DNA from 4 places in the Streptomyces sp. NPDC058685 genome. Region 1 is predicted to be linked to each of the others. Evidence: riboswitches for the same ligand, from Rfam matches in the RefSeq annotation. Region 1 holds a riboswitch; each other region holds the start of a gene.

Region 1 (6,991 bases):
CGTGCCGTCGACGTGGCGCTGCTTGACGACGGTGAAGCCGTCCCCGGCGTCGAGGCAGACGATCTGTCCGGGGAGTTCCTCGGGGCATCCCGCGTCGGGCCGTGCGGTGACCTCGTAGTCGAAGCCGGGGACGGAGCCGGGACGGCCGCCGGCGCTGTAGTGGAGACGGAAGTCCGCGTCGAGCCGGCCGCTGCCCGGTTCCGTCTCGAAGCCGCCGGGGGGATCGATGACCAGCAGCTGGGCCCGGGGGAAGGGGCTGTTCGCCAGGGCGCCCGCCAGCCTGTCGTCCTGCGCGCCGGGCTGGAGTACACAAGCGGCTATGCCGACCGCGGGCGCCACCAGCGCGGCGGCGGCCCGGGCGAGCGGGCCGAGCCTTCGGCGCACGATCGGGCGGACGATCGACGGACGCATGTTCGTCGGCACGGACTGTTTCCCCCTCATGCGCGAGATGGTGACCCACCGGAAAGGTGAGCGACAGAGCCGGGGCGCCCTCAATTGGAGTTGATCTTGCTCCGGATGGCGTAGAGTGGTGTTCACCGACGCGGGGTGGAGCAGCTCGGTAGCTCGCTGGGCTCATAACCCAGAGGTCGCAGGTTCAAATCCTGTCCCCGCTACTGACACAGCGGCCCGGCACTCGTCTCGAGTGCCGGGCCGCTGTTGTTTCTCCGTCTGTGGGCCCGCGTTTCGCCCGGTTGGCCGATGGAGAGTCGCTCAGCGGCGCGGCTCCGGACAGCCTGGGTAGGGCGCGGTACCGTCCGCAGCCGTGGGCGGACCGGGGAGGAGAGCACCGTTGGCGCAGTTCCAGCAGAGTCGTGTGTACGGCGCCCGCCGCTTCCTCCGTGCCCTCCCCACCCTGATGATCATCGGTGGGCTGGTCTTCGACCTGGCGACCCCGGCGCAGTTCACGGCCGTGCCGATGTTCGCCGCCGCTCCGCTGGTCGCCGCTCCGTTCTTCTCCTGGCTCACCACGCTGGTGACGGGCATCACGGCGACCCTCGCGGTGCTCGGGCTGCACTTCTACAACCGCACCGTCGACGAGGTCACGGCATACACCGAGGTCTTCACGCTCATCACCGTCTCCGGGCTCGCGCTGCTCATCAACACCGTCGTCAGACGCAGCGGTGAGCGTCTCGCCTCCGCCCGGGTCATCGCCGAGACCGCGCAGCGTGCCGTGCTGCCCACGCCCGCCGACCGGATCGGCGGGCTGCACGTCGCGGCACGGTACGAGGCCGCGCTCGCCGACGCGTTCATCGGCGGCGACCTGTTCGCCGTGCAGGAGACGCCCTTCGGGGTGCGGCTGGTGGTCGGCGATGTGCGGGGCAAGGGGTTGGAGGCCGTCGAGGCGGTGGCCGTCGTCATCGGCGCGTTCCGGGAGGCGGCCGAGCAGGAGAGCTCCCTGGAGGGCGTCGCGCAGCGCCTCGAGCGGGCGCTGGCGCGCGAGGGCACGCGCCGGGACAGCCTGGACGCGGTCGAGGGCTTCACCACCGCCGTACTGGGAGAGATCCCGCGCGGTGCCGGAATCGTCCGGCTGGTGAACCGCGGCCACCCGGAACCGATCCTGCTGCACGCCGACGGCGACCTGGAATTCCTGGCGCCGTCGAGGGCCGCGCTGCCGCTCGGCATGGGCGATCTGGAGGTCTGGCCGGACCAGGCGGTGGAGTATCCGCTGCCGACGGGAGCGACCCTGCTGCTCTACACGGACGGTGTCAGCGAGGCGCGCAACGCGGCCGGTGAGTTCTACGATCCCGGCGCGCGGCTCTCGGGGCGGCTCTTCCCCGGGCCCGACGAACTGCTCGACGCGCTCGTCGACGACGTGCGCCGGTACACCGGAGGTGGTTCGAAGGACGACATGGCACTGCTGGCGGTCGCCCGGCCCGCGGAGGGGCAGCCGGAGCGCCGCAGGACGGTGAAGGTCGTGCCGCCCGCGTGAGGGGCGTCGGCACCTCGGGGCCGGCTGGGACGTCTCGCCGTACGAGGCTGTGTGCGTGGGGGTGGGGTCGGGTACGCCGTGACGATTCTGGCCTCGTTCGCCTGAGCCGGTGGGTGTGCCGAAGACCGTGTTGGTGGGTTGGTTCGGCTTGAGCCGGGTGGGTGCGCCGAGACGTGTCGGTGGGCTTGCCCGGATGAGCTGTGTGGCGGTCGCAGCCCTTCGCGGAACCGAGCGGACGTCTTGCCCGCCCGGTCCGCTCTGGTGGCTGGGCACGCTGCGTAGTGGGAAGATCCCCCTCCGCATACCATGTGACGACCCGTCAGTAATGTTCCGCGGCCCGAAGGGCGATCAAGTCGCCCGAATCCGGCTGCTTGTGTCCCGATTGGTCCCGTGGGAAGTCGTTAACGATCACCCGGAACAGCTTGGAATACGGTCCTCGCGTCTATTAACGTTCGATAACGCAGCGCGGTCGTCCCAGCCGTCGTCAGGACGGCGCCGTGCGCGTGCGCCGAATTCCGCAAGGGAACCGGGGAACCAATCCTTGGGGTGAATCGGGCACCTTCCACCGCGACTTCCGCGGCGGGTGGCGCTCGTAGGAGACCTTCCTGCTCCGAACCCGTCAGCTAACCCGGTAGGCGAGAAGGAAGGAAAGGAGCACGCCTCAGTGGCGTCCAACAGGCCTGCCCCAGAAGCACCCTTCGCCAATGACTTCTTCGGTGCGGAGGGCGCGGAGCGGTCCCTCGAAGAGTGGAACCCCACCGAGGACTCCGTCCGTCCGGTGCGCGGTCGGCACCGTGTCGCCAAGCAGCGCGGCGGACTTGCCCGTAGCTCCACCGTGCTCGGCGTCGGCGTGATCGCCGCGGTCGGCGCGGGCGGCATCGCGACGGCGCAGGACAAACCCGCGGTCTCCATATCCCTTCCCGACGCGCTCTCGGACAATCTGCCCGACGCCAAGTCCCTTCCCGGCGTCGGTTCTTTCATGTCCGACGACTCCTCGGACGTCGTGGACGAGGCGGCCACGTACTCGGCGATGGGCATCGCCTACGCCGACACCGCTTCCGACACCGACCAGGGCGGTGCCGGCGAGGCGCTGCGCTCCCGCATCCTCCAGCAGGCCGAGCAGCAGCAGGCCAAGGCTGAGGAGTCGGCCAGGGCGGCGGCCGCGAAGGCCGCGGCGGACAAGGCCGAGGCCGCGGCGAAGAAGAAGGCGGAAGAGGTGGCCGCGAAGGCCGCCGCCGCGAAGAAGAAGGCAGAGGACGAGGCGAAGGCCAAGGCGGAGGCAGAGCGTCTCGCGCAGCTGGCCAAGAGCTACTCGCTCCCCACCTCCTCGTACACGATCACCTCCACGTACGGCGAGTCCGGCTCCCTGTGGTCCTCCGGCCAGCACACCGGCCTGGACTTCGCCGCCCCGACGGGTACGCCGGTCAAGGCCGTGCACAACGGCACCGTGAAGTCGGCGGGCTGGTCCGGCTCGTACGGCTACCGCATCGTTCTCGAACTCGAGGACGGCACCGAGGTCTGGTACGCGCACCTGTCGTCGATGACCGCGAGCGCCGGCCAGAAGGTCGCGACCGGCGAGACGATCGGCCGCGTCGGCGCCACGGGCAACGTGACGGGCGCGCACCTGCACCTCGAGGTCCACACCGCCGGCGGCTCGGGCATCGACCCGATGGCCTGGCTGCGGGACAAGGGCCTGACTCCCTGATCCTGCGGGACAGTTCCCGCGCATCTCGATCCCCGGCAGTCCTGGCGCTCACCCCCCGACGCCAGGACTGCCGGTTTTTGCTGCGCCCGGTTCTCCCGGGAGCGGGCAGGACGCGGTCGCCCACCGGTGCGCGGTCAGGTCCGGTACGGGTTGTACGCGCCGTAGTCGCGGTGCGGAGGCGGCACACGCACCCGCCCGGTGGCCCGTGCCGCGTACGTCAGCGCCGGTGCGGCCACGTCCCTGCGCTGCCACAGGTGATGCAGCAGCTCCTGCTCGCGCTCCACGAAGTCCGGGTCCGCCGCGCCCCGGTGGGCCCGATGGCGCAGAAACGCCAGCGAGGTCGCGAAATGCTGGTACTCCGACACCGCGTGCGCCGCGGTCGGCCCGTGCATACGCCGCGCGACGTCCCGCGCGAGGGTGCGCGCCCGCATCGACGAGAGGGCGGGCGGCTGGTCCGCCGACAGCCATCCGGCCGCGGCGTAGGCCGGCAACTCGGTGGCTATCGTCCGCAGTTCCCGCTGCCGGCTCCATATCGTGAGCCAGGTCAGCAGCCCGAAGACGGGCACCATGAACGCCCCGTACACGAGATAGAAGCCCCACGGGCCGAACAGGGACGTCGAGCCGTTCCACAGCGCGTGCATGCCCATCGCCAGCGCCAGACCGAGCAGCGGCAGGACGATGCGCCGGACCCGCATGCGCCGTGAGGCCAGTGCCGCGACACCGAAGCCGATGCCGGTCAGCACCGTGAAAAGCGGGTGGGCGAACGGGGACATGACGATCCGTACGAAGAACGTCGCCGCGGTCACGGACGCGATCCCGGAGAAGCCCATCTGCTGGTCCTCGCCGAACGCGTTGCCCAGATAGAGGATGTTCTCCGTGAACGCGAAGCCCGTCGCGGTGAACCCGGCGACCACGACCCCATCGACGATCCCGCGGAAGTCCTGTCGGCGGAAACGGAAGATCAGCAGGATCGCCGCGGCCTTCGCACTCTCCTCGACGACCGGCGCGATGACCGTCGCGCCCAGTGTGTCCGCGCCCGTGGGGTCGGCTGTGGCGGTGGCTATCCACTGCGTCGCGAAGGTGTTCGCGATGATCGCCACGAGGGCGGCGGCGAAGGCGCCCCAGGCGAAGGCGAACAGAAGGTTCCGCCAGGGGCCCGGCTCGACCCGGTCCAGCCAGCGGAACGCGGCGGTGAGCAGGGGGACCGGCAGGGTCGCCAGGCCGAGGCCGACCAGGAAACCCTGGGTGCCGGTCTGCTCCCGTACGAGCGACAGGATGACGAGGCCCGACAGGGCGAGGAGCGTGATCAGCACCCCGGCACGGACGGCCTTGCTGTGCCAGAACCGGGAGACACGGCGGGGCTTGTAGCGCCACCGGGCACGCTCCGGCACGGCGGCGAGCAGCTCGTCGACACGCTGCTGCTCGAACGCCGGGACCGCGGGGTGCGGTGGATGGTGCTGCGGGGGCGACGACTCGGACACCCACTGACCCTAACGAGGGACACCGACAACGGGCGACGGTGCGTGGGGTTGGACGCCGGGCCGGCGCCGGGTGCGCGCCGGCCGAGCGGCGGCCCTTGGCCCGGGCGGGTGGCTGTGCGCCGGGCGCACGCCGCCGTTCGCTCGGGTCAGGCTCCCGCGGTGCGGCGGAACAGCAGGTCGTGCACCTTGTGGCCCTTGTCGATGCCCTGGCCCTCGAACCGCGTGAGCGGCCGGAAGTCGGGGCGTGGCGCGAACCCGCCGTGCTCCTGGGTGTTCTCGAAGTCGGGATGGGCCGAGAGCACCTCGAGCATCTGCTCGGCGTACGACTCCCAGTCCGTGGCGCAGTGCACGATCGCGCCGGGCTGCAGCGAGCCGGCGACGAGGCTGAGGAACTCGGGCTGGATCAGCCGGCGCTTGTGGTGCCGCTTCTTGGGCCAGGGGTCGGGGAAGTAGACGCGCAGACCGTCGAGCGAGCGGGGGGCGAGCATCTCGCGGAGGAGGATGATCGCGTCGCCGTTGGCGACCCGGACGTTGGAGAGGCCGTTGCGCTCGGCGAGGGCGAGGAGGTTGCCCTGGCCGGGGGTGTGGACGTCGACGGCGAGGATGCCGGTGGTGGGGTCGGCCGCGGCCATCTGGGCGGTGGCCTCGCCCATGCCGAAGCCGATCTCGAGGACGACGGGGAGCCCGTCGAACATGGCCTCCAGGTCGAGGACGCGATGCCCGTCGATGTCGAAGCCCCAGACGGGCCAGAGCCGCTGGAGAGCATCGCCCTGCCCGGCGGTGACACGACTGCGCCGCGGCTGAAAACTGCGGATGCGCCGCTCGTGATGGGACCCGGCGGGATCGGGAGTGGGCCCATCGGGGAACCGGGGGGCGCGGCGGTCGCGGATGGGCTGGGGGGCGGGTTCTTGGGACTCAGACACAGTGGGGGTGATTTTACGCGGTGGGTGAGGGTGCGGGTTCTTGTGGCGGGGCGGGTGCTTGGGCCTTGGGTTCTTGTGCGGCGTCGGGACCCGGGGGCGGGGCCTGGGCGCTTGGGGCGCGGGTTCTTGTCGGGCGTCGGGTCCTTCGGGCGGGGCCTGGGTGCTTGGGCCTCGGGTGCTTGTGCGGCGTCGGGTCCCGGGGGCGGGTGCGGGTGCGGGTGCTTGGGGCGTCGGGTTCTTGTCGGGCGTCGGGTCCGGGGGCCCTCCGGGCTCGACTCCTCGGGGTCGGCGGCGTACAGCTGTGTTGTCCAGGTCACCCGGGTGTTGCCGCCGATCCCCTGCGGGGACGACCCTGCACGCCCCCTGCCGGCGGTCGAGGACACGGCCGGTGGCGGTTGCCGGCCGCATGCGAACCCGAGCCGGTTCGGGAGAAGCTGGACAGGGCGCCGGCCGGCGCTCGCGGCGCGAGACCCTAATGAACCTGTCTGGGCTCGGCGGCGCGAAGCTGCGGCGGCATGCGGGGTGTGGGGCGCAGCCCCACATGAACCTCTGCTTCCCACCCCCACCGGACAGGTGGGGGCACCAGGCCTACGCGGCCGGGTGCCACCGGAGCCAGGGGCCGTGGGGGCGCAGCGCCGGAGTCCCTTACCCCGGCGCCGGGAAAGTGCCGGCTCAGCCCTCGCGGCGCGAAGCTGCCGCTCCGGCGGGGCCGTGGGCGCAGCCCCACATGAACCTCTGCTCCCCCGCCGGACAGGTGGGGTCACCCGGTCCAGGCCGGGTGCTGCCGGAGTCAGGGGTCGTGGGGCGCAGCCCCGCTAGTCAGACAGGGCTCGCAGCGCCCTGCGCGCCACCTCGCGGCCGATCGGGAGCGAGGCCGTCGCCGCCGGGGACGGGGCGTTCAGGACGTGGACCGTGCGTGGGGACTCGCGGATCAGGAAGTCGTCCGCCAGCG
Region 2 (6,991 bases), on a different contig from region 1:
TCGGCCCACACCGCCGGGCGCCCGGCCGGTGCCGATGACCGCGACCGAGCGCGGGGCGAGCAGCCGCTGCACCGAGCGCGCCTCCGCACGCTGCTCGCGGCCGCGCTGCACCGCGAGGGACTCCGCCGTCGGTTCGAGGTCGAGGGTGAGATGGACGGAGCCCTCCTCGAAGCTGCGCTTCTGGGTGTAGCCCGCGTCCCGGAACACCTTGATCATCTTGCCGTTCGCGGGCAGCACCTCGGCGGCGAAGCGGCGGATGCCCCGTTCCCGGGCCACCGCCGCGATGTGTTCGAGCAGGGCGGAGGCCACGCCTCGTCCCTGGTGCGCGTCCTGGACGAGGAACGCGACCTCGGCCTCGTCCGCGGGCGCGCTCGCCGGGCGTCCGGTCGAGTCGATCCGGTCGAAGCGGACGGTCGCGATGAACTCGCCGCCGACCGTGACCGCGAGACCCACCCGGTCCACGTAGTCGTGATGGGTGAACCGGTGGACGTCCTTGGCGGACAGCCGGGGGTAGGGCGCGAAGAAGCGGTAGTACTTCGACTCGTCGGAGACCTGTTCGTAGAAGCTGACCAGGCGGTCCGCGTCCTCGGTGGTGATCGGCCTGATGCGCGCGGTGCCTCCGTCGCGCAGCACCACGTCTGCTTCCCAGTGAGCGGGGTAGGCGTGGTCCGGCTGGGTCTGCATGGCAGAAAGCGTACGGCGCGATCACCGGTCGCGGAGGGTGTTGGGGCGCGGCAGTCTGAGGATGACCCGCAGGCGTCCGCGGTCGGACCCGGGGCCGGTGCCGACCCGCGACCGCACATGAGAGACTGGTCTAGACAACCGCTAAGACTTGAAGGGCAACACCATGGCTGAGCGCCGCGTCAACGTCGGCTGGGCCGAGGGCCTTCACGCCCGCCCCGCTTCCATCTTCGTCCGTGCCGCCACGGCCTCCGGCGTCCCCGTGACGATCGCCAAGGCCGACGGCAACCCGGTCAACGCCGCCTCGATGCTCGCCGTGCTCGGCCTGGGCGCCCAGGGTGGCGAGGAGATCGTGCTGGCCTCCGACGCGGACGGCGCCGACGCCGCCCTGGACCGGCTCGCCAAGCTGGTGGCCGAGGGCCTCGACGAGCTTCCCGAGACCGTCTGACGACCCGACGGTCCGGCGAGGAGCCGTGGCATCCCGAAGACGGGAAGCCGCGGCTCTTTCCTGTTCCCGGGCCGGCTCTTCCGTCTTTCACCGGGCGCTCCTGGCCATCCGGATGAACTCCCGGCTATTCCGGCAGGTTCGCCCGGCCATTCCGGTCCCGCGAAATGAATTCGGGCAGCAGAAAAGAAGCCCTGCGAAAAGCTCCCTCTTTGTATACGGCGTGCCTGTTAATTGCGGGCGCTCGCGGTGTTTACGGGATGTTGCGAAGTCCTCACCGGTTCCGTGATCCGAAGCCGGTGCGCGGACGCCGCCCGCTCGGTGTGCACGGCGGTCAGCGCCCGGGCCCGTTCGGCATCGCCCCGCGCGACGGCATCCACGATCGCGCCGTGCTCGGCCCACGACTCGACGGGCGCGGCCGGCTGCTCCACGACGTACATCCAGGCGATCTTGTGCCGCAGCTGGGTGAGCAGTGCGATCAGGCCCGGGCTGCCGGAGGCCTGGGCGAGCGTCTCGTGGAACCAGCCGCCGAGCGAGCGCAGATCCTCGCCCTGACCACGGCGTGCGCGCTCCTGGCCCAGCCTCACCAGGCCGCGCAGCACCTTGAGATGGGCCTCGGTGCGCCGTTGGGCCGCCCGGGCCGCGCCCAGCGGCTCCAGCAGCATCCGCACCTCCAGCAGGTCGGCCGCCTCCCGCTCGGTCGGCTCCGCCACACACGCGCCCGCGTGACGCCGGGTGGTGACGAAACCCTCGGACTCCAGGGTCCGCAGAGCCTCGCGCACCGGGACGCGCGAGACGCCGTAGCGGCGGGCCAGCTGCTCCTCGGTGAGTCTGCTGCCGCGCCGGAACACACCGGAGACGATGTCGTCGCGGATCGCTGTGCATACCGAGTGCGCGGGAATGCGCATGACCGAACCTCCGCTTTAATCCGCGCGAAACGCAGCCGATTGACGACCGTTCGGTGACTCTATTGCAGCGGTCCACATTTTCCGATGCCCGGCGGGCATTCATGGATATCTTTTGGCCAGTAGCCGGCCTCGCACCACGAGGGCATACCGCGCCCGCATCCATGCCGGCGCACACGAAAGGCCCCGGCGACGGGCCGGGGCCTTGGGTGCTGATCGGACGGTCCGCGGGCTCGGAACGCCAGCGGGCTCAGACGGTCACGTGGCTCAGATGTTGACGCCGTGCGAGCGCAGGTACGAGACCGGGTCGATGTCCGATCCATACTCGGCGCCGCTGCGGGCCTCGAAGTGCAGGTGCGGTCCGGTGGTGTTGCCGGTCGAGCCGGCGAGGCCGATCTGCCGGCCCGGGGTGACGCTCTCGCCGACCGAGACGTTCAGCGACGAGAGGTGGCCGTACTGGGTGTACGAGCCGTCCTTCATCTTGATCACGATGTTGTTGCCGTAGGCGCCGCCCCAGCCGGCCTCCACGACGGTGCCCGCGCCGACCGCGTGCACCGGGGTGCCGGTGGAGGCGTGGAAGTCGATGCCGGTGTGGCTGCCGGAGGACCAGACGGCTCCGCCTGTCTGGTAGCCGGTGGAGACGTACGAGCCGGAGATGGGTGACACGAAGGCGTTCAGACGCTTGCGCTCGGCCTCGCGGGCGGCGCGCTCCCGGGCCTCGCGGGCCTCCTTGGCGCGAGCCTCGGCCTTGCGCTTGGCCTCGGCGGCGGCCTTGGCGCGGGCGACGGCCTCTTCGGCCTCCTGCTCCTGGGCCGCGGCCTGGTCGGCTATCTCCGTGGCGAGCGAGTCGGCGGCGACGGCCGTGCTCAGGCCGGTGCTCTCGAGAGTGACGGTGCCGGACTCGGGAGCGGCGGCTCCGGACTCGGCGGCCAGCGACGGAGAGGCGAGGGTTCCGATGACGCCGGTGGTGGCCAGGGCCGCGACGCCGGCGATGCTCGCGCCTCTGCGCGTCATACGGCTCGGGGCACGGTGCTTCCCGGTGGGACGGGCGAACGCCATGAAGTGGCTGGTCCTTTCCTTCCTTCTCGCCTACCGGGTTAGCTGACGGGTTCGGAGCAGGAAGGTCTCCTACGGGCGCCTCCGCCGCGGCACAGCCGCGAAGGCATCCGATTCACCCCAGGGACTTCGTGTGGGTCCCCGGCTCCCCAGGCTCGCGCCTGACGGGGACTCGGCGATGGCTGTCCGTGCCGCGGATGCGGCGGTACTGGCGAACAGCCGGACCGACGCTAAGCGTGGCAACTTTCAATCACCAAACAGACAGCCCTGTTTGTAGCGCATGCCACAGGGCAGAGCGGAAGCCCCGCAGCAAATCGGGCAAACGACGGAACCCCGGCATCGTGTGATGCCGGGGTTCCCTGGCCGCGTCCACCGCCCCACCGGACCGCGGAGGCCGCTCCACCGGGAGGCAGAGGCTGCTCTGCCTCCCGGTGGAAGCGGCCGACGGCCTCAATCAGCCGGTGACAACCGTCACTTCACCGATACCGAGCGCCTTGACCGGCTCCTCGATCGCGGACGCGTCACCGACGAGCACCGTGACGAGACGGTCCTGGGGGAAGGCGCTGACGGCCGCTGCCGTCGCCTCCACCGTGCCCGTCTCGGCCAGCCGCACGTACAGCTGCGCCTGGTAGTCGTCGGGCAGATGCTGCTCCACCTGGTCGACGAGCGTGCTCGCGACGGACGCCGCCGTCTCGTACTTCAGCGGGGCGACGCCCACCAGGTTCTGCACGGCCACGTCGCGCTCGGCGTCGGTGAGACCCTCGGCCGCCAGCGTGCGCAGCACCTTCCACAGATCGTCCAGCGCCGGGCCGGTGTTGGGCGTGTCCACCGAACCGCTGATGGCGAGCATCGAGGCACCCGTGCCGTCGGGTGCCGAACGCAGGACCTGGCCGAAGGCACGTACGCCGTAGGTGTAGCCCTTCTCCTCGCGCAGCACGCGGTCGAGCCGGGAGGTGAGGGTGCCGCCGAGGCAGTACGCACCGAGCACCTGGGCGGGCCAGACGCGGTCGTGGCGGTCCGGGCCGACGCGGCCGATGAGCAGCTGCGTCTGTACGGCTCCGGGCCGGTCCACGATGATCACGCGGCCGGTGTCGTCGGCGGTGATCGCCGGAACGGGCCGGGACTCCGCGGTGTCGCCCGTCCAGTCGCCGAGGGTCTCGGCGAGCACGGCGTCGAGGTCGACCCCGGTGAGGTCGCCGACGATCACCGCGGTCGCGGTCGCGGGCCGGACGTGGGCGTCGTAGAACGCCCGGACGCCCGCGGCGTCGATCCGGGCCACGGTCTCCTCGGTGCCCTGACGCGGGCGCGACATCCGCAGCGATGCCGGGAAGAGCTGCTTGGACAGCTCCTTGGCGGCGCGACGGGCCGGGTTGGCCATCTCGTGCGGGATCTCGTCCAGCCGGTTGCGCACCAGCCGCTCGACCTCGCTGTCGTCGAAGGCGGGGGCGCGCAGGGCCTCGGCGAGCAGCCCGAGCGCCTTCAGCAGCCGGGAGACCGGCACCTCCAGCGAGACCCGGACGCCGGCGTGGTCGGCGTGCGCGTCGAGGGTGGCCCCGCAGCGCTCCAACTCGGCGGCGAACTCCTCGGCGGAGTGCTTGTCGGTGCCCTCGGACAGGGCGCGCGCCATGATCGTGGCGACGCCGTCGAGACCCTCCGGCTCGGCGTCGAGCGGGGCGTCGAGAGAGATCTCGACGGCCACGACCTGCTGACCGGGCCGGTGGCAGCGCAGCACGGTCAGACCGTTGTCCAGGGTGCCGCGGTCGGGGGCGGGGAAGGCCCACGGCTTGGCGGTACCCGCCTGCGGCTGCGGGTGGAACGTCATGGCGGTCAACGGCTCGGCGGCGTCGCTCACTGGTCCGCCCCTTCTTCCTCGTCGCTCTGGTCGTCCTGGTCGGCGGAGACCGGTTCGTACACCAGCACCGCCCTGTTGTCGGGGCGCAGCCGGGCCTGGGCGACCGCCTGCACCTCCTCGGCGGTGATGTCCAGCACGCGGTTGACGGCCGTCAGCGCGAGCTGCGGGTCGCCGAACAGCACGGCGTAGCGGGCCAGTTCGTCGGCGCGGCCGGCGACCGTGCTGAGCCGGTCGAGCCATTCGCGCTCCAGCTGCGCCTGCGCGCGCTCCATCTCCTCCGGCGTCGGGCCCTCGGCGGCGAACCGCGCGAGTTCCTCGTCGACGGCGGACTCGATCTGCGGGACCTCGACGCCACCGGACGTCTTCACGTCCAGCCAGCCGAGCGAGGGAGCACCGGACAGACGCAGCAGACCGAACCCGGCGGCGACGGCCGTGCGGTCCCGCCGCACCAGACGGTTGTGCAGCCGGGAGGACTCGCCGCCACCGAGGACGGTGAGCGCCAGGTCGGCCGCGTCGGCCTCGCGGGTGCCGTCGTGCGGCAGCCGGTAGGCGGCCATCAGCGCACGCGCCGGGACCTCCTCCCGGATCTCCTCGCGCAGCTGCTCACCGATGATCTCCGGCAGCGAGCCGTCGCGCGGCGGCTGCTTGCCGTCGTGGGAGGGGATGGAGCCGAAGTACTTCTCGATCCAGGCGAGCGTCTGCTCCGGGTCGATGTCGCCGACGACCGACAGCACCGCGTTGTTCGGCGCGTAGTACGTGCGGAAGAAGGCGCGGGCGTCCTCGAGGGTCGCGGCGTCGAGGTCGGCCATCGAGCCGATCGGGGTGTGGTGGTACGGGTGGCCCTCGGGGTAGGCGAGGGCGGTCAGCTTCTCGAACGCCGTGCCGTACGGCACATTGTCGTAGCGCTGACGGCGCTCGTTCTTGACGACGTCGCGCTGGTTCTCCATGGACTCGTCGTCGAGGGCGGCGAGCAGGGAGCCCATGCGGTCGGCCTCCAGCCAGAGCGCCAGCTCCAACTGGTGGGTGGGCATCGTCTCGAAATAGTTGGTGCGCTCGAAGCTGGTGGTGCCGTTCAGCGAGCCGCCGGCGCCCTGTACGAGCTCGAAGTGACCGTTCCCCTTCACCTGGCCCGAGCCCTGGAACATCAGGTGCTCGAAGAGGTGAGCAAGCCCTGTACGGCCCTTGACCTCGTGGCGCGAGCCCACGTCGTACCAGAGGCAGACCGCGGCGACCGGGGTCAGGTGGTCCTCGGAGAGCACCACGCGCAGGCCGTTGGCCAGCCGATGCTCAGTCGCTGTCAGGCCGCCGGAGCCGGCCTGCGCTGTGGCCGTGTGACCCATGGGCATGTACGTCCCTTCGATCGCGATATGGAGAGTGCTGCCACTGTATGCAAGCGGGCTGACACCTGGCGAAGTTCCCGGGTCGTGGTCTGCGTTGTCAGTGGGACGGTCCACAATGGTCCGCGTCAGATCCAGATCCGGTACGTGAAGGAGCAGCAGCCGCGATGGCCCGCCGCAGCACGAAGACCCCTCCGCCCGACGACTTCGAGGAGCGGATCCTCGACATCGACGTCGTCGACGAGATGCAGGGCTCCTTCCTCGAGTACGCGTACTCCGTGATCTACTCGCGCGCCCTGCCCGACGCCCGCGACGGCATGAAGCCGGTGCACCGCCGCATCGTCTACCAGATGAACGAGATGGGCCTGCGGCCCGACCGCGGATACGTCAAGTGTGCACGTGTCGTCGGCGAAGTGATGGGCAAGCTGCACCCCCATGGCGACGCCTCGATCTACGACGCCCTGGTGCGGATGGCGCAGCCCTTCTCCATGCGCGTGCCCCTGGTCGACGGGCACGGAAACTTCGGCTCGCTCGGCAATGACGACCCGCCCGCGGCGATGCGTTACACCGAGTGCCGGATGGCCGACGCGACGTCGCTGATGACCGAGTCGATCGACGAGGACACCGTCGATTTCTCGCCGAACTACGACGGCCAGGAGCGGGAACCGGTCGCTCTTCCGGCAGCCTTCCCGAACCTTCTGGTCAACGGCGCGTC
Region 3 (6,991 bases), on a different contig from region 1:
GGGCCCGACTTCGACGGCGGCCACGAGGCCGAGCAGCACACCGACGACAGCACGGCCATGGACGCCGACTCCGTCGAGGAGCCGGGGGACGAGCTCGAGCCCGCGCTCATCGGTGCCACCCCGGTCACGCCGCGCCCCGTCCGCCGGTCCGGCGGCAGCCGCGGCCGTCGTCGCACCCCGGCCAAGCGATCCGCACTGCTCACCGTCGCCGTGCCCTCCGCCTGCGTGATGGGCGTCGCGGGCATCGCCGCCGCTTCGGTCAGTGGCATCAGCGGCGGTGAGACCAAGGACAACAGCACCCAGAACCTGGCTGCCGCCGATCCCGCATCGGTCAAGCCGGCCGCCGCGAACAACAAGATGGACACGCAGCTCGCCGCGCTCAGCGCCGACGCCCGCGACTTCGGCGACCGCGCCTCCCGCACCCAGGAACGCCTCGACCTCAAGGCGCGCCAGGAGGCGGAGCGGAAGAAGCGTCTGGAGGAGGCCAAGCGTCTCGAGGCGCTGCGCCCCAAGTTCGTCCTTCCCGTGAAGCAGGGCGGCCTCAGCGCCTACTACGGTCAGGCCGGCGTCAACTGGATGTCCCTGCACTCGGGCATCGACTTCCCGGTGTCGTACGGCACCGAGGTGATGGCCGCGACCGACGGCACCGTCCGTACGCAGTACAACAGCGCTTACGGCAACATGGCCATCGTGACCGCTGCGGACGGCACCGAGACCTGGTACTGCCACTTGAGCACCACCAAGATCCGGTCCGGCTCGGTCAAGGCCGGTGACGTGATCGCGTACTCCGGCAACTCCGGCAACTCCACCGGCCCGCACCTCCACTTCGAGGTCCGGCCCGGCGGCGGCGCGGCGATCGACCCACTGCCCTGGCTGCGCAGCCACGGCCTCGACCCCGCGTAGCCCGACCCCCGTACACCGGCCGGGCTCGGTCACACCGCACATCTCCACGCAGCAGGACAGTCCGGCCGGCCGCTCGTCGCAGCCGGCCGGCGCCCCTGCCCGCGCTAGAGCTTCTGCACCGGCGCGTACCTCAGCAGCAGCCGCTTCGGCTTGGCGTCCCCGAAGTCGATCGTCGCCTGTGCGTCGGCGCCGGACCCCTTCACCTCGGTGACGGTCCCCAGGCCGAACTGGTCGTGGGTCACACGGTCGCCGACGGCCAGCGAGATGACCGGCTTGTCGGTCGTCCGCCTGGTGGCGAACCCCGACGCTCCGCCGCCCGACCGCGAGCGCGACGACGACAGCGACGACGCGATACCCGCGGTCGGTCCCGCCGGCGCGGCCATCGGGCCGGTGCGCTTCCAGTCCAGGTGCTGTCCCGGGATCTCCTCCAGGAACCGCGACGGCGGGTTGTACGAGGGCTGCCCCCAGGCGCTGCGCATGGAGGAGCGCGTCAGGTACAGGCGTTCGCGGGCGCGTGTGATGCCGACGTACGCCAGCCGGCGCTCCTCCTCCAGCTCCTTGGCCTGGCCGAGCGCGCGCATGTGCGGGAAGACGCCGTCCTCCATGCCGGTCAGGAACACCACCGGGAACTCGAGGCCCTTGGCGGTGTGCAGCGTCATCAGGGTGATGACTCCGGAGCCGTCCTCGTCCTCGTCGGGGATCTGGTCGGAGTCGGCCACGAGCGCGACCTTCTCCAGGAACTCGGCGAGGGTGCCAGCGCCCTCCTCCTCGGCCCGCTCCTGCTCGAACTCCAGCGCCACCGCCGCCAGTTCCTGGAGGTTCTCGATCCGTGTCTCGTCCTGCGGGTCCGTAGACGCCTGCAGTTCGGCGAGATAGCCGGTCCGCTCCAGAACGGCTTCGAGGACGGTGGCCGGTCCGGCGCCTGATTCGACGACCGTACGCAGCTCCTCCATCAGCACGTTGAACCGCTTGACGGCGTTCGCCGACCGGGCCGCCATGCCGTACGCCTCGTCCACCCGCCGCAGCGCCTGCGGGAAAGTGATCTTCTCGCGCAGGGCGAGTGCGTCGATCATCGCTTCGGCGCGGTCGCCGATGCCTCGCTTGGGGACGTTGAGGATGCGCCGCAGCGGGACGTTGTCCTCGGGGTTGGCGAGGACGCGCAGATAGGCCAGGACGTCCCGGACCTCCTTGCGCTCGTAGAAGCGGACTCCGCCGACGACCTTGTAGGGCAGGCCGACCCGGATGAAGATCTCTTCGAAGACCCGGGACTGTGCGTTCGTCCGGTAGAAGACCGCGACGTCACCGGCCTTGGCGTCGCCCGCGTCCGTGAGCCGGTCGATCTCGTCGGCGACGAACTGGGCCTCGTCGTGCTCGGTGTCGGCGACGTAGCCGGTGATCCGGGCGCCCGCGCCTGCGTTCGTCCACAGGTTCTTGGGGCGGCGGCTCTCGTTGCGCTCGATGACGGCGTTGGCGGCGGAGAGGATCGTCTGGGTCGAGCGGTAGTTCTGCTCCAGCAGGATCGTCTTCGCGTCCGGGTAGTCCTCCTCGAACTGGAGGATGTTGCGGATGGTCGCGCCGCGGAAGGCGTAGATCGACTGGTCGGCGTCGCCGACGACGCACAGCTCGGCGGGGGGCAGGTCCTCCTGCCCGGTGCCCACCAGCTCGCGTACGAGCGTGTACTGAGCGTGGTTGGTGTCCTGGTACTCGTCCACCAGCACATGCCGGAAGCGCCGCTGGTAGTGCTCGGCGACGTCCGGGAACGCCTGGAGCAGATGGACGGTGGTCATGATGATGTCGTCGAAGTCCAGGGCGTTGGCCTCGCGCAGCCGCGCCTGGTACATCCGGTACGCCTCGGCCAGCGTCTTCTCGAAGCCTCCCCCGGAGCCCTCGGCCTCGCTGCCCCCGCCGACCTGGTCGGCGTAGCTCTCCTCGTCGATCAGTTCGTTCTTGAGGTTCGAGATCTTGGCACTGAAGGCCTTCGGCGGGAACTTCTTGGGGTCGAGATCGAGATCACGGCAGACGAGCGCCATCAGTCGCTTGGAGTCGGCCGCGTCGTAGATCGAGAACGACGAGGTGAAGCCGAGCTTCTTGGACTCCCGGCGCAGGATGCGGACGCAGGCGCTGTGGAAGGTCATGACCCACATGGCGTTGGCGCGCGGGCCGACCAGCTGCTCGACGCGCTCCTTCATCTCGCCGGCGGCCTTGTTGGTGAAGGTGATCGCCAGTATCTGGCCGGGGTGGACGCTGCGCGTCCCCAGCAGATGGGCGATGCGGTGTGTGAGCACACGGGTCTTGCCGGAACCGGCGCCGGCCACGATGAGCAGCGGCGATCCGGTGTGCACCACGGCGGCGCGCTGCTGTTCGTTCAGTCCGTCCAGCAGGGCGGCGGGGTCCACGATCGTGCGCGGGGCGCCGTTGCCGTGGTGGGCGTCCCGGGCCGGGGGCACGTCGAACGCGCCCTGGAAGAGATCGTCCGGGATCTCCTCTCCGGGCCCGTCTCCGGGCTCCTCGGGGTGCGGCGGGGGCTCCTCCGAGGTGTGCTGGAGGTTCGCCAGGAAGCTGTCGTCAAAGAGGCTGCTCATCGCTTTACGAGTCTAGGCCGCGGCACTGACAGCTCGCGGCCGCATTGCCATACGGCCGCCGCGACCCCGCCGAGAGGCGTGGCGGCTCCGGTCCGAGCGCCGGAGCGGTGCGATGCGATGCGATGCGTCGGTGCGTCGGCGCGTTCGAAGCCGTACGCCCGCTCCCGTACCACCGATGCGCCCAATCCCGCACGACTCCGGCAACACTCTGCACCTTTTCGAACGCAATGGGTCATCTGGCGAGCACGCCGACCACCCGATCGATAAGGTCACGAAAATGTATCGGGCATATCGAACATCAACCTTCACAGGAGCCACACGAGTTGGTTAGCGTGCTCGATCAGGCAGCCCGTCCCCCGCGGCGATCCACGCCAAACGGGCAGTCAGCGCCGAATTCGAGCTTTTCCCAAGGAAGTTCGGAACCGGGGACCCACCATGCACAACCGGGGTGAATCGGACCAGCACCAGCACGGTCCGTAGGGCGATCTTCCGTTCCGCCCGAACCCGACAGCTAACCCGGTAGGCGGTCAACGGAAGAAGGAGATGTCGGCCTTGGCGTCGCATCGCAAAACGCGAAGTCGAACCGTGAAGACCTCCCCCGCCGTCGGTTTCACGACGGCAGCCCTCGCATCCGTCACGCTGCTGTCGACGCAGAGCGCCGACGCGGCGCCGAGCGACCCGAAGCCGTCGGTCGAAGAGGTGCAGAAGAAGGTCGACGACCTGTACCGGCAGGCCGGCACCGAGACGCAGAAGTACAACCAGGCGAAAGAGGCGACGGAGGAGAAGCGGCAGCAGGTCGGCAAGCTCCTCGACGAGAACGCGCAGCGCACGGAGAAGCTGAACGAGTCCCGCCAGGTGCTCGGCAACTACGCGGCCGCGCAGTACCGCACGGGCGCGGTCGCCCCGACCGCCGCGCTGCTCTTCGCGGACAGCCCTCAGCAGTACTTCGACCAGACCCAGCTGATGGACCGCATGACGGACCGTCAGCGGGATGTGATCGCCGACTACGAGACCCAGCGGGCGGCCGCCGCCAAGCAGCGGGCCACGGCGACCGAGAGCCTGGAGTCCCTCACCCGGTCGCAGCGGGCGCTGCGCACCAGCAAGCAGGACGTGCAGGCAAAGCTCGCCGAGGCGCGTGAGCTGCTGTCGAAGCTGACCGCCGAGGAGAAGGCGCGGCTGGCCGCGATCGAGCGCGAGAAGGCGGAGGAGGCCCGCCGCAAGGCGGAGCAGAAGGCCGAACAGGAGGCGAAGGCCGAGGCGGAGCGGCAGCGCCGGGAGAAGGAGCGCGAGCAGAACCAGGGCGGCGGCACGGGCACGGTGCCCGGGACCGGCACGGGTTCCGGTTCCGGTTCTTCCGACGGCACCTCCACCGCCAAGGCCGCCAAGGTCCTCGACTTCGCGCGCGCCCAGATCGGCAAGCCGTACGTCTGGGGTGCGGCCGGCCCCAGCTCGTACGACTGCTCGGGGCTGACGCAGGCCGCCTGGAAGACCGCGGGCGTGAGCCTGCCGCGCACCACCTGGGACCAGGTGAAGACCGGCAAGCGGATCGAGACGAAGGATCTGCTCCCGGGGGACCTGGTCTTCTTCTACGACGACATCAGCCATGTGGGCATCTACATCGGCGACGGCAAGATGATCCACGCCCCGAAGCCGGGGGCGAACGTCCGCGAGGAGTCGATCTTCTACATGCCGATCTACGGCAGCGTTCGCCCGGCCTGAGCCGGCCGCACACCGGACGCCCGGGCCCGAGGGTGCCCGGGCGTTCTCATGCCCGGAGCGCCCGGAACGCGCGGAGCACCCGGAGCACCAGAGCCGCGCCCGGCGCCCTCATGTCCGGCGCGGCGCGCTCACGTCCAGAGCGTGGCGATGAAGATGTTCGCGACCGTCAGCCCGCCCACCGCGGCGAACAGCGGCTTCTCCACCGACTCCTCGTCCCGCTTGACGTAGACCAGACCCAGGATCACCACCAGCACCGCCAGCTTGATGCCGATCTTGAGGTTGTTCACCGTCTGGTCGTCCGCCTGGTTGAGGCCCACCAGCGCCACACCGGTGACGAGCATCGTCAGCGCACCGTGCAGCATCGCCGGGCCGAAGCGCGCCGTCCCCTCGGACATCGCCTTCATCTGCGTGAGGAAGCCGCCCAGCAGGGCCGCGATACCGATGATGTGCAGGGCGACGAAGGCATTGATGAGTACGTCCATGCGGCGGAGCCTAACTCCCGCCATATCACCCCCTTCAGGCCGGGTGAGCCTCATTCGGCACATCGGTCACAGCGGTGCGGAGAAAGGACGTGTGCGGGCCGGATCGGCTTGCAGAAAGCGCAGCAAGATGTCCACCTTCGGGCACATTCGGTCCTTGCGTCTCCCTGCCGTGACCCCCAGGTTTAGCGTCCTGCCTCAGATGACCGACTCCCCACCGCCGCCGCAGCACCGGGCGGCAGTCGGCCGTCACGCCGAGAGATCCGGCGGCGGACCGCTCCCCTGTGCGGGCCGCCGCCGGACCCGGACCCGCAGGGATGACGGAAGGACGTACACGCACCCGTGGCCGCGCACCGGAAACCCAAGCAGCATCTCCTCTCCGGGCCCGCCGCCCGAACCGCAGCCACCATCGCGCTCGCAGGAGCGGCGTCGGCGACCGCCTTCGACGGAGTCGGCCACGCGGAACCCGCCCTCACACCGGCCCAGGTCAAGGACAAGGCGGACAAGCTGTACCACGAGGCAGAGGTGGCCACGGAGAAGTACAACGGGGCCAAGGAGCGGACCGCGGCGTTGCGTACATCGGTCGACCGGCTGCGCGACGAGGCCGCCCGCAGGACCGACCGCCTCAACTCCTCGCGCAACGCTCTCGGTTCGATCGCCACCGCTCAGTACCGCGCCGGGACCATCGACCCCGCCCTGCAACTCGCGCTCACCTCCGACCCCGACGAGTACCTGGAGCGGGCCGCGCTCGTCGAACGCACGGGTGAGCGGCAGGCCGCCGCGATCGCCGGAGTGCACCAGCAGCTCGTGGAGATCGACCGGCTGCGGGCACAGGCGGGCGAGCGGATGGAGAGCCTGAAGGACCGGCAGGCGGAACTGGCCCGCCACAAGGCGACCGTACAGAGCAAACTCTCGGCCGCCGAGCGGATGCTGGACCGGCTCACGGCCGAACAGCGTGCCTCGTACGACGCGGGGTCCGGGCACGGGGACTCCGCGTCCGCCGCGCGCGCCGACCGCTCCACGGCCCCCCGCGGCGCCCTGAGGGCCCCCGACTCCCGCGCCGCCCAGGCCGTCGCCTACGCCTACGGGGCGCTCGGCAGGCCGTACGTCTGGGGAGCGACCGGCCCGTCCTCCTTCGACTGCTCCGGGCTCACCCAGGCGGCCTGGCGCTCTGCCGGCGTCTCGCTCCCCCGGACCACGTACACGCAGATCAATGCGGGCCGGCGGGTGTCCCGGTCCGAACTGGCCCCGGGCGACCTGGTGTTCTTCTACTCGGGCATCAGCCATGTCGGCCTCTACATCGGCGGC
Region 4 (6,991 bases), on a different contig from region 1:
TGGCGGCGACCTCGGCGGCGGCCGGCGGATCGCTGCGCACATGGCGTTCGGTCAGCCGTACGCAGCCGATGTCGACGGACCGGGCGGCCTCGACGGCGTGCCGCCCGATGACGAACTCGGTGGACCCGCCGCCGATGTCGACGACCAGGCGCTCCTCGTCGCCGGCGAGCTCCTTGGTGGCGCCGGTGAAGGAGAACTCCGCCTCCTGGTCACCGGTGATCACCTCGGGCTCGACGCCGAGGATGTCGAGGACGCCCCGGACGAAGTCGTCCCGGTTCTCGGCGTCCCGGGAGGCGGAGGTGGCGACGAAGCGTACCCTCTGCGCGCCGTGCTCCTTGATGATGTCCGCGTACTCGCGGCAGGCCGCGAAGGTGCGCTCCAGTGCCTCGGGGGCGAGCCGGCCGGTGCGGTCGACGCCCTGGCCGAGGCGGACGATGGTCATCCGGCGGTCGAGGTCCACGAGTTCGCCCGTGGCCGGGTCCGCGTCGGCGACGAGCAGGCGGATCGAGTTCGTGCCGCAGTCGACGGCGGCGACCCTCGTCATGCCGGACCGTCCGTGTCGCCGGCGCCGGCCGCTGTGTCCGCCGCCGTGCCCGCGGCCGCCGTATCCGGCTCGTCCGCGATCCCCGCGGAGACGCACGGGCCCTTGCGCCACCACTCCGGCAGCATCGCGATCGCCTCGTCGCCCAGCGGGTTGACCCCCGGGCCCGCCGCGAGCGAGTGGCCCACCAGGACGTGCAGGCACTTCACCCGGTCCGGCATACCGCCCGCGCTCGGGAAGTTCGCCAGGACCTCGATGGCGTCACGGCGCGCGATGTAGTCCTCGTGGGCCGCCCGGTAGGCCGCCGCCAGTTCGGGATCCGTGGCGAGGCGCTCGGTCATCTCCTTCATCACGCCGTTCGCCTCCAGCGTGCCGATCGCCGACGCCGCCCTCGGGCAGGTCAGGTAGTACAGCGTCGGGAACGGGGTGCCGTCCGGAAGCCGGGGCGCCGTCTCGACGACATCGGGCTGCCCGCAGGGACAGCGGTGCGCGATGGCGCGCAGTCCGCGCGGCGGACGCCCGAGCTGCTCCTTGAACGCGGCGATGTCCGCGTCGGTGGGCTCGGTCGGATCGGTGTGGGGAGGAGGGGTTTCCATGCCTGCCTTGGCTCTACGGTTCTACGGTTCTACTGGCGTGCGGTGCCGTCTACCGGCGGTCGGCGGTGTCGACGCCGTCCCAGACGTTGGAGTACCAGGGACGGTCGGCCGCCCCCTCCTCCGTACGGCGCTTCTCCGCGACTTCGGGGTCGATCATGGTGTAGCCGGTCTCGCCCGGCATCACGTAGTGCAGATGCTCGCGGGCCAGCCGCTTGATGTACATGTCGTCCTGGAGGCGCGCCTTCTCGTCGCGCAGCTCCTCGACCTGCTGCTCCGCCTCGGCCATCCGGCGCCTCTGCTCGGCCATGTCGGAACGCTGGGAGACGTACTGCCGCATGGGATAGGCGAGGGCGACGACGAGGGAACAGACGATCAGGGCGAGGAACGCCGCACGGCCGGTGAGCCGGGAGCGACGGGCCTGCCGCCGGGTCTGGGAGCGGTAGACACGAGCCGCGGTCTGCTCGCCGAGCAGCCGCAGCCTGGTCGCGGTGGAGAACCGATCGCGGTCCTTCGCGGCCATGTCCTGCCTCCCCTGTTACGTGCGCACGTCCCCGGACACGGTACGGGACCGCGGCCGGGGACGTGTGGACGACTTGCTAGCCGCTAGGCCAGGACCTAGCCCTTGAAGCGGGGGAAGGCGCTGCGGCCGGCGTACACCGCGGCGTCGTCGAGGATCTCCTCGATGCGCAGCAGCTGGTTGTACTTGGCGACGCGCTCGGAGCGGGCCGGGGCGCCGGTCTTGATCTGGCCGCAGTTGGTGGCGACGGCGAGGTCGGCGATGGTGACGTCCTCGGTCTCACCGGAGCGGTGGGACATCATGCACTTGAAGCCGTTGCGCTGGGCCAGCTCGACGGCGTCCAGGGTCTCGGTCAGCGAACCGATCTGGTTGACCTTGACGAGCAGAGCGTTGGCCGAGCCCTCCTCGATACCGCGGGCGAGGCGCTCGGGGTTGGTGACGAACAGGTCGTCGCCGACGATCTGGACCTTGCTGCCCAGCTTGTCGTGCAGGACCTTCCAGCCCGCCCAGTCGTCCTCGAACAGCGGGTCCTCGATGGAGACCAGCGGGTAGGAGGCGACGAGCTCCTCGTAGTACTCGGTCATCTCGGCGGCCGAGCGGGACTTGCCCTCGAACTCGTACGTGCCGTCCTTGTAGAACTCGGACGCGGCGACGTCGAGCGCGAGCGCGATGTCCTTGCCGGGGGCGTAGCCGGCTTCCTTGATGGCCTCGAGGATCAGGTCCAGCGCGGCGCGGTTGGAGTCGAGGTTCGGCGCGAAGCCGCCCTCGTCGCCGAGACCGGTCGACAGACCCTTGGTCTTCAGCACCTTCTTCAGGGTGTGGTAGACCTCGGCGCCCCAGCGCAGGGCCTCGGAGAAGGACTCCGCGCCGATCGGTGCGATCATGAACTCCTGGATGTCCACGTTGGAGTCGGCGTGCGAGCCGCCGTTCAGGATGTTCATCATCGGAACGGGCAGCAGGTGCGCGTTCGGGCCGCCCAGGTAGCGGAAGAGCGGCAGGTCGGAGGCCTCGGAGGCGGCGTGGGCCACGGCGAGCGAGACGCCGAGGATGGCGTTGGCGCCGAGCGAGGACTTGTCCGGGGTGGCGTCCAGGTCGAACATCGCCTGGTCGATCAGGCGCTGCTCGGTGGCGTCGTAGCCGACGAGCTCCGGGCCGATCTGCTCGATGACGGCGAGGACGGCCTTCTCGACACCCTTGCCCTGGTAGCGGTTCTGGTCACCGTCGCGGAGCTCGAGAGCCTCGAACGCACCGGTGGATGCGCCGGACGGAACTGCAGCACGACCCGTGCTGCCGTCGTCGAGGCCAACCTCGACCTCGACCGTGGGGTTGCCTCGGGAGTCCAGGATTTCCCGGGCTACGACGACGTCGATGGACGGCACGAGCATCTCCTTCTGGGATGTGACGCTTGGAGTGCAGGGTCTCATTGGCCTTGCGGCACGAGCCTAACCGGCGGCGGGGCATCAGCCGCCCGATGCCCGCCTCCTGGGACGAAAAAGGGCATGAACAGCGGGTGCTGGGGACAAAACGCCCCCAATCTACCCATGGGTAACAGAGAGAACCCCGGCCCGGCGCGTACGGGGGATGCGCTCCGGACCGGGGTGGTCTGTTTCCCCGGGGGGAGTGTCCGCGAAGCGCCGTCCTCCGCCCGAAGGGCGAACCGGACGAGACCTCGGGGACACCACAGGCGGGCCGGCGCTCGCGCGCCGGCCCGTGCGGGGTCAGCTCAGGTGGAGCTGCTGACCCGGGTGGATCACGTCGGCGTCGGTGACGACGCCCTTGTTCAGGTCGAACAGCTTCTTCCAGCCGCCCTTGACCTTCTCGGCCTTGGCGATCTTACTGAGGGTGTCACCGGCCTTGACCTTGTACTCGCCGTCGCCCTTCTTGAAGGACTTGGCGGCCGGCTTCGAGGACTTCGCCGGGGCGGGGGCCTCGGAGCGCTCGGAGCGGGTGGTCGGGGCCTCGGCGCGCTGCTGCGGCTGGGCTTCCTGCGCGGAGCCGGCGTCGTTGGCGGCGTTGGACAGGTTCACGCCGCAGTTCGGCCATGCACCCTTGCCCTGGCCCGCGAGGACCTTCTCGGCTATCTGGATCTGCTGCGCCTTCGAGGCCTGGTCGGCGGTCGAGGCGAACTGGGTACCGCCGTACGCGGCCCAGGTGGAGGCGGAGAACTGCAGGCCGCCGTAGTACCCGTTACCCGTGTTGATCGACCAGTTGCCGCCGGCCTCGCACTGCGCGACCTGGTCCCACTCGGACGTGGTCGCGGCGGAGGCGGTGGTGGCGCCGAGCAGCGGGGCGGCGACTGCCGCACCGGTGACACCGGCGAGCGTGGCGATACGGGTGGCCTTGGACGGGCGACGGTGCTTGGCCTTGCCGGAAAACAGCATGGAACATCTCTCTCACCGACGCCTACGAGGTGAGCTGTCGGGTTCGGGCCAAGTGAGTTGCCCGGCCGCGCAGTCGTGCGCACGGCTCCACCCCAAGCCGGTACCCGCAGTTCATCCTCAACTGCCGGGGCCGGCGCTTACCTTGGTTCCCCCGCTCCTGCCTACGGCGCATACGCGTCGACTACTCCCCCCGACCGACGGCAGGATTCGGCGTGACGGTCAGCGGTGCCCGCGATGGCGAACGGTTCAGACCGTAAACACAGAGCTCCCCGATGTTCAAAGACGAACATCGGGGAGAAAACGCCCATCCCGCCCCTCCGGGACCATGCGTTTCTGCAGGTCGAGGGCGGAATGCCCCGTTCCGCCGGGCAAGATGGGCGAGTTGCCGCAAAGAGACCCTTGTCTCAGTTGCACGATTCGGACAAAGGCGCCTGTACTGCCCCTACTTCAGGTCGAGCTCCAGGCTCTGGCCAGGCAGGATCAGGTCGGGGTCGTCACCGACGGTCTCCGCGTTCGCCTTGTAAAGGGAACTCCACCCTCCGGGCAGCTTCTGCGCGGTCGCGATGGCCGACAGGGAGTCGCCGGGGCGGACGGTGTACGAACCGGGCGCGGCCTCCGCGTCGTTCGTCTCGGCCGGCTTGCCGGCCTCATCGGCCGCGCCCTCGCCGTCGCGTGCCGCATCGTCACCTCGCGAGGCGTGACGCCCCGCTTCACGCTCATTGCCCGTATTGCCCGGCTCGGCCGTTCCGGTCGACCCGGTCGCCTCCGGCTCCGTCGGCTCGGCGGCGGGTTCGCCGCGGTGCTTGCCGGTGGCGCTGCCGCTGTCGCCGGTCCCGCTGTTGCCGATGCCCTGTGTCGGCGCCGGGGCGGGCTCGGCCGTCTCGGAGGGCGAGGCGGACTTCGAGGGCGCCAGCGAGGCGAGGGGGTCGTCGGACGTCGCACCCTGCTCCGCGGGGGCCGAGGCGCCCGGGTCGACACCGGCGCCGGTGCCGCCCTGCGTCAGCCCGGCGATGCCCGCGCAGGTCGCCCAGGCTTCGGGGCCCTGGGCCTCCAGGACCTTCTCGGCGACGGCTATCTGCTGGGAGCGGCTGGCGAGGTCGGCGCGGTCCGCGTAGTCCGTGCCGCCGAAGTCCTCCCACGTCTCCTGGGCGATCTGCAGACCGCCGTAGTAGCCGTTGTCCATGTCGGCGCTCCACTGGCCGCCGCTCTCGCAGGCCGCCACGCGGTCCCAGGTGGCGGCGTCGGCGGCGGAGGCCGAACCCGCACCGAGAAGGGGGATCGCGATGGCCGATCCCGTCACCCCTGCCGCGACAACGATGGCCGGAGCCTGACGGGGACGACGGTGACGACCTTGGCCGGAAAGCATGCGGGTGCCCTTCGAGTGACTACAGAACAACTGATGTCTTCTGAGACGACCGTGAAAGTAGCCGGATTCGATCGTGTGTCACAAGTCGATGCAGCGGAGATCACGTGAAAGTCACAGTCTTGACGGGTCGTCAGCTGCGTCCAGGTGTGAACTCAACGGGCAGGCTTCGCAATCCACGCATAATGAGACCTCCGCGCCAGCGCAAATCGGCCGGATCGCCCGCAAGCCGCAAGTCCGGCATTCTCCGGAGCAGCGTGGCGATCGCGGTCTGTCCCTCCAGCCGGGCCAGCGGTGCGCCGAGGCAGTAGTGGATGCCGTGCCCGTAACCGAGGTGCTGGTTGTCGCGCCGGGAGAGGTCGAGCGCGTCGGGGTCCGTGAACCGCTCCGGGTCCCGGTCGGCGGCCGCGAGCACCACGAGCACCGGGTCGCCCGAGGCGATCTCCTGGCCGCCGATGACGAGGGACTCCGTGGCGAAGCGCCAGGTGGCGAGCTCCACGGGGCCGTCGTAGCGCAGGAGTTCCTCCACGCCGGTCTCCAGCAGCGCGCTCTCCCCGGCGGCGAGGGAGGCCTGCAGCCGCTCGCGCTGCTCCGGGTGGCGCAGCAGCGCGTACACACCGTTCCCGATGAGGTTCACCGTCGTCTCGAAACCGGCGAACAGCAGGATGAAGGCCATCGCGGCGGCCTCGTTCTCGGTGAGGTGCTCGCCGTGGTCGCTCGCCCGGATCAGCCCGGAGATCAGATCGTCGCCGGGATCCTCACGCTTGCGGTGGATCAGCTCGGCGAGATACCCCCGCATCTTCTTCACCGACCGCGCGACACCTCCGCGCGGGCCGCCGCCGTGACGGATCATCATGCCCGCCCAGTCCCGGAAGTCGTCCTGGTCCTCCGGCGGGACACCGAGCAGATCGCAGATGGCGTAGATGGGGAGCGGAAAGGCGAACTCGTGGATGAGGTCCGCCTCTCCCTTTTCCACGAAGCCGTCGATGAGCTGATCGGTCAACTGTTGAACACGCGGGACGAATTCGGCGACCCGCCGCGGGGTGAACGCCTTGGAGACGAGCCGCCGCAGCCGGGTGTGGTCGGGCGGGTCGATATTGAGCAGATGCGTCATCAGCTCGGCCTTGCGCTCGCCGGGAATTCCCGTCTTCCCCTTCGCGTGCGCGGGCTCGTCGTGGTGCGCGGGATTCTTCGACAGGCGCTGGTCGGCGAGCGCCTGCTTGGCGTCGGCGTACCGGGTCACGAGCCACGCCTCCACCCCGCTGGGCAGCCGGGTGCGGTGCACGGGCGCGTGCTCGCGGAGCCAGGCGTACGCGGGATAGGGGTCGGTGGCGAACTCCCAGGTGAACAGCTCGGGCCGGTCGGTCACCGCTCGACGGCCTTGATCTCGTCCCGGTAGACGCGGGCGGCGGCACGCAGCGCCGCCTCCGGGTCGACCCCGGCCGCCTCGGCGCGGACGGCCGCGGCCAGCAGCTCGTAGCCGATTCCCTCGCCGGACGGGAGCGGCACGTCGAGCCCCGCCGTACGCACCCGGGACGCCAGCTTGGCCGCGAGCGCCAGGCCCGGCTGGCCGAGCGGCACGCCATCGGTCAC

The links. Region 1 has a riboswitch for cyclic di-AMP ahead of ACFWU3_RS28740 (M23 family metallopeptidase). Riboswitches for the same ligand answer to the same signal wherever they lie in the genome.
Region 2: it holds a riboswitch for cyclic di-AMP, as region 1 does, so the genes downstream of both, ACFWU3_RS20350 (M23 family metallopeptidase) here and ACFWU3_RS28740 (M23 family metallopeptidase) in region 1, are expected to answer to the same signal.
Region 3: it holds a riboswitch for cyclic di-AMP, as region 1 does, so the genes downstream of both, ACFWU3_RS00940 (NlpC/P60 family protein) here and ACFWU3_RS28740 (M23 family metallopeptidase) in region 1, are expected to answer to the same signal.
Region 4: it holds a riboswitch for cyclic di-AMP, as region 1 does, so the genes downstream of both, ACFWU3_RS09265 (transglycosylase family protein) here and ACFWU3_RS28740 (M23 family metallopeptidase) in region 1, are expected to answer to the same signal.

The regions. Positions count from the first base shown of each region.
Region 1 is NZ_JBHXSL010000047.1:14,716-21,706, reverse strand. It holds gene ACFWU3_RS28755 (hypothetical protein) at 1-441, opposite strand, end outside; tRNA gene ACFWU3_RS28750 (tRNA-Met) at 541-614, shown strand; gene ACFWU3_RS28745 (PP2C family protein-serine/threonine phosphatase) at 791-1,930, shown strand; cyclic di-AMP (ydaO/yuaA leader) riboswitch at 2,427-2,583, shown strand; gene ACFWU3_RS28740 (M23 family metallopeptidase) at 2,595-3,635, shown strand; gene ACFWU3_RS28735 (PrsW family intramembrane metalloprotease) at 3,770-5,116, opposite strand; gene trmB (tRNA (guanosine(46)-N7)-methyltransferase TrmB) at 5,263-6,039, opposite strand; gene lhgO (L-2-hydroxyglutarate oxidase) at 6,855-6,991, opposite strand, start outside.
Region 2 is NZ_JBHXSL010000024.1:25,370-32,360, forward strand. It holds gene ACFWU3_RS20335 (GNAT family N-acetyltransferase) at 1-684, opposite strand, end outside; gene ACFWU3_RS20340 (HPr family phosphocarrier protein) at 848-1,129, shown strand; gene ACFWU3_RS20345 (GntR family transcriptional regulator) at 1,357-2,034, opposite strand; gene ACFWU3_RS20350 (M23 family metallopeptidase) at 2,299-3,090, opposite strand; cyclic di-AMP (ydaO/yuaA leader) riboswitch at 3,104-3,275, opposite strand; gene ACFWU3_RS20355 (M16 family metallopeptidase) at 3,542-4,909, opposite strand; gene ACFWU3_RS20360 (pitrilysin family protein) at 4,936-6,279, opposite strand; gene ACFWU3_RS20365 (DNA topoisomerase (ATP-hydrolyzing) subunit A) at 6,444-6,991, shown strand, end outside.
Region 3 is NZ_JBHXSL010000001.1:188,423-195,413, reverse strand. It holds gene ACFWU3_RS00950 (M23 family metallopeptidase) at 1-903, shown strand, start outside; gene pcrA (DNA helicase PcrA) at 1,008-3,485, opposite strand; cyclic di-AMP (ydaO/yuaA leader) riboswitch at 3,863-4,027, shown strand; gene ACFWU3_RS00940 (NlpC/P60 family protein) at 4,029-5,204, shown strand; gene ACFWU3_RS00935 (hypothetical protein) at 5,333-5,686, opposite strand; gene ACFWU3_RS00930 (NlpC/P60 family protein) at 6,026-6,991, shown strand, end outside.
Region 4 is NZ_JBHXSL010000007.1:199,548-206,538, reverse strand. It holds gene ACFWU3_RS09285 (exopolyphosphatase) at 1-544, opposite strand, end outside; gene ACFWU3_RS09280 (DUF501 domain-containing protein) at 541-1,137, opposite strand; gene ACFWU3_RS09275 (septum formation initiator family protein) at 1,187-1,657, opposite strand; gene eno (phosphopyruvate hydratase) at 1,753-3,039, opposite strand; gene ACFWU3_RS09265 (transglycosylase family protein) at 3,373-4,035, opposite strand; cyclic di-AMP (ydaO/yuaA leader) riboswitch at 4,040-4,214, opposite strand; gene ACFWU3_RS09260 (transglycosylase family protein) at 4,478-5,401, opposite strand; gene ACFWU3_RS09255 (cytochrome P450) at 5,532-6,767, opposite strand; gene ACFWU3_RS09250 (nucleoside triphosphate pyrophosphohydrolase) at 6,764-6,991, opposite strand, start outside.